DNA from 2 places in the Sphingosinicella rhizophila genome. Region 2 is predicted to be linked to the other one. Evidence: predicted binding sites of a transcription regulator. Region 2 holds the regulator's gene; the other holds the start of a gene.
The links. Region 2 encodes LexA, which represses DNA repair genes until DNA is damaged. Its sites were predicted from a motif close to GTTCCNCNCTTGTTCT; they were not measured.
Positions count from the first base shown of each region.

Region 1: the regulator LexA is predicted to act here: its motif matches at 914-929, upstream of RQX22_RS09795 (ribonucleoside-diphosphate reductase subunit alpha).

Region 1 is NZ_JAVUPU010000004.1:256,950-259,406, reverse strand. It holds gene RQX22_RS09795 (ribonucleoside-diphosphate reductase subunit alpha) at 1-847, opposite strand, end outside; gene RQX22_RS09790 (MAPEG family protein) at 1,335-1,739, shown strand; gene RQX22_RS09785 (carboxymuconolactone decarboxylase family protein) at 1,922-2,380, shown strand; gene RQX22_RS09780 (sigma-70 family RNA polymerase sigma factor) at 2,398-2,457, shown strand, end outside.
Region 2 is NZ_JAVUPU010000001.1:192,095-194,551, reverse strand. It holds gene RQX22_RS00880 (MFS transporter) at 1-832, opposite strand, end outside; gene lexA (transcriptional repressor LexA) at 996-1,661, shown strand; gene bla (subclass B3 metallo-beta-lactamase) at 1,655-2,457, opposite strand, start outside.

The DNA of each region.
Region 1 (2,457 bases), on a different contig from region 2:
TCTGGAAGAGCGCGCGGGCATCGACCGTCGACCGTTCCGATCCGTCCTTGGGCGAACGCAGCACCCATTCGGTGCCGTCGCGCACCGCCGCCATGAAATCGTCGGTGACGAGCACGCCGTGATGGAGGTTGAGCGCCTTGCGGTTGAAATCGCCGCTGGGCTTGCGGATCTCCAGGAATTCCTCGATCTCCGGATGGGAGACGTCGAGATAGCAGGCCGCCGACCCGCGCCTCAGGCTGCCCTGGCTGATCGCCAGGGTCAGCGAATCCATCACCCGGACGAAGGGGATGATGCCGCTGGTCTTGCCGTTGAGGCCGACCGGCTCGCCGATGCCGCGCACCGATCCCCAATAGGTGCCGATGCCGCCGCCGCGCGACGCCAGCCAGACATTCTCGTTCCACGTGTCGACGATGCCCTCCAGGCTGTCGGGCACGCTGTTCAGATAGCAGGAGATGGGCAGGCCGCGGCCGGTGCCGCCGTTCGACAGGACCGGGGTCGACGGCATGAACCAGAGGCGGGAGATGTAATCGTAGATGCGCTGGGCGTGGGCGGCATCGTCGGCATAAGCCGACGCGACCCGCACGAACAGATCCTGATAGGATTCGCCGGGCAGCAGATAACGGTCCTTCAGCGTCTCCTTGCCGAAATCGGTCAGCAGGTTGTCGCGGCTATGATCGATCTCGACGGGAAAGAGCTGGGGCTTCACCGATTTCGAATCGGGCCGGGCCTTTGCTTCGCCTTGCGACGGGACCCTGGCTTCGCCTTGCGAATCACCCTTCGACTCGGCGCCCGCTTCCGCATTGCCGCCCGCTTTTGCGGCTTCCTTCGCCTTGGGAGGCGCTTCCATTGCACTGGTGCTCACGTCGGCCGATCCTGTTTCGCTGCTGCCTGAAAGGTCCATATCTTATCCCCTGTTCTCATTTCGTTCCAGCAGGAGTTTGGGGTTCGTCATGTCGAACCCCCAACCAACCTAGGCGCATTCGGGGGACAGGGGGGCGCTAATTTCGGCTTGTCCCCGATATCCACAGGACAACCGCTCTTGCCTGCATCCCCATATAGGAATTACAGCTTGGCCCCACAACTTCTTGCGTTACCCCCGAGGCAGCGCCACCACCTATAGTGCCTCAACTGGAATCAGACGCAAGACGGTAAATGGCTTATTTGCCAACGATTCGTCGCAAAAGCCTGCGGCCAGACGAATCGATTCGCGCTTGCAAAGTGCCGGATCGGCGGAAGTCCGCGCTTTTTCAGGCCCCCATCCGGCCGCGACCGCGACCGCATTGCCGTCCTGCCGGCAAAGGGGGTAGATTCCGGCCCACCGCGCGGAGGAAAATATGACGGTCGAACTCAGCATACTCGCCTGGGGCTGCGTCCTCGCCCTCGTCCATATCTTCGCCGCGGTGCGGGTGAAGACGCGGCAATATGGCACGAGATGGAATATGAGCGCCCGCGACGAGGCGCTTGCCCCGCCCGAGCCGATCGTCGGGCGGCTGGCGCGGGCCCAGGCCAATTATTTCGAGACCTTTCCGGTCGCCGCCGCGGCGATCCTGATCCTGTGGATGGCGGAGCTCGAAAGCCAGTGGACGGCGATCGGTGCGATCGTCTGGCTGGCGGCGCGGATCGTCTATCTGCCCCTTTACGCGGCCGGCATTCCGGTCGTCCGCACCCTGGTCTTCATGATCAGCATGATTGGCATCGGCATGCTGCTCTGGCCCGCCTTGGCGGCCAGCTTCGGCTGAAGCGGTTTCGAACCGGCGCGGCCCGGCCGTTCGCGGCAGCTGGCGCACGGGCCCTCCCGTGGAGGTATCGAAGAATCGGGGCAGGGAAAGTTCGAGGCAGGAAAAAATATCGCCCTCATGTCACAAAGGCGGGCGCGCTTTCGTCATCACCGCGGACAAGAATGTTCGTGAAGGAAATGACGATGAAGCCAAGACTGAACCCGTTCGCCGCCGCGCCGGAGCCGATGAAGAAGTGGCTCGACTTCGGAACCGCTCTCGCGGCCGAACACGGACTGGAGCCGAGCCTGATGGAACTGGTCAAGATACGTGCCTCCCAGATCAATGGCTGCGCCAACTGCATCCACATGCACACCAGGGAGGCACGCGCGATGGGCGAGAGCGAGGAGAGGATCTATCTGCTCGATGCCTGGCGCGAATCCCCGCTCTACAGCGATCGCGAGCGCGCCGCGCTCGACTGGACGGAGGCGCTGACCCGGCTCGCCGAGACGCAGGCGCCCGATGCGGTCTATGAACGGCTCCAGTTCCATTTCACCCAGGAGGAGCAGGTGAAGCTCACCTTGCTGATCGTCGCCATCAACGGCTGGAACCGGGTCTCGGTCGGCTTTCGCACCGTCCATCCGGCCGGCGGGGCCGGATCTTGATCGGAAGCGATCGGCAAATGGACGCGGCGGTCTCGTTCGAGCCGCTGCGTCCCCGCCTGATCCGGGTCGCCTATCGG
Region 2 (2,457 bases):
GCGTCTTTTCAAGAAAGAAGAGAGCGTAGAACTGACCAGTATACCAAACCACTGCCTGGCCGGCGACGGCGCCGACGAGAGCCAGGATGACGATCTTCAGGTTGGACCATCTTCCGAATGCCTCAGTCAGCGGCGCTTTCGATCCGCTGCCTTCTTCCTTCATCTTGCGGAAGACCGGGCTCTCGGCGAGCTGCATCCGGATCCACATCGAAATGCCGAGGAGCAGGATCGAGATCAGAAAGGGAATGCGCCAACCCCAGGCTGCGAAGGCCTCTTCCCCCAAAGCGAGGCGAACGCCGATCACGACCAGCAAGGCCGCGAAGAGGCCCAATGTCGCCGTCGTCTGGATGAAACTGGTGTAGAGGCCCCTTCTGCCGTCAGGCGCATGCTCCGCGACATAGGTGGCGGCGCCGCCATATTCGCCGCCGAGCGCCAGACCCTGGAGGAGACGCAGCAGTACGAGCAGGATGGGCGCCGCGACGCCGATCGACGCATAGCTGGGAAGCAGGCCGACCAGGAAGGTCGACAGGCCCATTATGCCCATCGTCACCAGGAAGGTGTTCTTGCGCCCAACCAGATCGCCGATCCGGCCGAAGAAGAGGGCGCCGAAAGGCCGCACCGCGAAGCCGGCCGCGAAGGCTGCGAGCGCGAATATGAACCCTGTCGTTTCGTTGACGCCGGAAAAGAACTGGATGGTTATGACGGTAGCAAGCAGGCCGTAAAGGTAGAAATCATACCATTCGAAGATGGTCCCGAGCGATGAGGCAAGTATTACCAGCTTGGCGCTCTGCCGCTCTTCCCGCTGCGGCGCTTCGCCCTCACTTGTCGGCATATTCTCTCTTTTCCTGTCATTGCCCCTGCCGGCGATCCTAGGCGAAGAGGAAGGATGCGCAAGCTTTGCCCAGTCGAGTCCTTGGGCGAGGAAGGTCTCCTGCTTGACAGGATCGAATCTGTTTCCTACACGTTCTCTATTCGTTCCTATAGGAGCCTGGAACATGCTGACGCGCAAGCAACACGAGCTTCTTTGCTACATCCATGACCATCTTGGCGAAACAGGTGTTTCCCCTTCTTTCGAGGAGATGAAGGAGGCGCTCGATCTCAAGTCGAAATCGGGCGTGCACCGGCTGATTTCGGCGCTGGAGGAACGAGGGTTCATCCGCAGGCTGCCGAACCGCGCCCGGGCCCTGGAAGTGACCCGTATGCCGGACATGAAGGGCGATGAGAAAGCTGGGATCTCGACGCGGCCGCAGGCTCCCGTCATCCCGCCCTCGGCAGCCAATGATGTCGTCGAGCTGCCGCTTCACGGCCGCATCGCCGCCGGCCTTCCGATCGAGGCGCTGGAGGGTCAGAGCACCCTGCCCGTTCCGGCCGCGCTGCTGGGTCCCGGTGAACATTACGCGTTGGAAGTGGCCGGCGATTCGATGGTCGAGGAAGGCATTCTCGATGGCGATTTCGCATTGATCCGCAAGACCGACACTGCTCGGGACGGCGAGATCGTCGTGGCGCTTATCGACAATAATGAGGCGACCTTGAAGACATTCCGTCGTGAAGGTTCGATGATCCGGCTCGATCCCGCGAACCGAAATTACGATGCCCAACGCTACCGGCCCGACCAGGTGGCCATACAGGGGCGGCTGTCCGGTCTACTGCGGCGCTATTGAGAAGCCTCTCGCTGCTGGCGGTGTAACTCTGCCTTGAATTCGGTCTCCGCGCGCTGGACTCTTCGTGCCAGTTCGCCGGAGTCGACGAAGGCGTCGGCATCGCCCTCGGCAAGGCGGCGCCGCTTCGCATCCATGTCGAAGAAAGCGGGGTGATAAGTCAGATAGACGTCAGCCTGCAGTCGTTTCAGTTTTGAATATGTGGCACGGAAATCGGCGGCCGCCTCGGGATAGAGGCTATCCCCAACCAGTTTTTGCCCGGCAACGGTGAGGCTGCAGGCGAAGACGAGGTCGAGCAGCTTGCCTTTCTCTTCGATGCGCATCGTCCAGCTGGTGCAGCCGCGCGTGTGGCCGGGCGTCAGATGGGTGACCAGACTGGTTCTGCCAACAGCAATCCTGCTTCCATCGGAAATGATTGCATCGACCTTGACCGGCGCGCTCGGACTCATATCCGGACGATAGCGCGGAACGCCGCTCTCGAGCGCAGGTTTGTCTGCGGCACTGGCGAGCAGCTTCGCGCCCGACAGACGCTTGAGCTCGGCGAGGCCTCCCGAATGATCCCAATGGGCATGGTTTATGAGTAATATGTCGACGTCCTCGATCCGAAAACCCAGGCGCCGAATATTCGCCGCGATCTGTGGCGCGCTTTCCTCAAGTGCGCCATCGATCAGGACATGACCTTCCGGGCCGGTAATCAAAAAGGCAGCCAGCCCTTCGGTTCCGACATAATAGACATTGCCAACGAGACGGAACGGTTCGGTCGATCGATTCCATTCCGCGCGTAATTTGCTCACGTCTT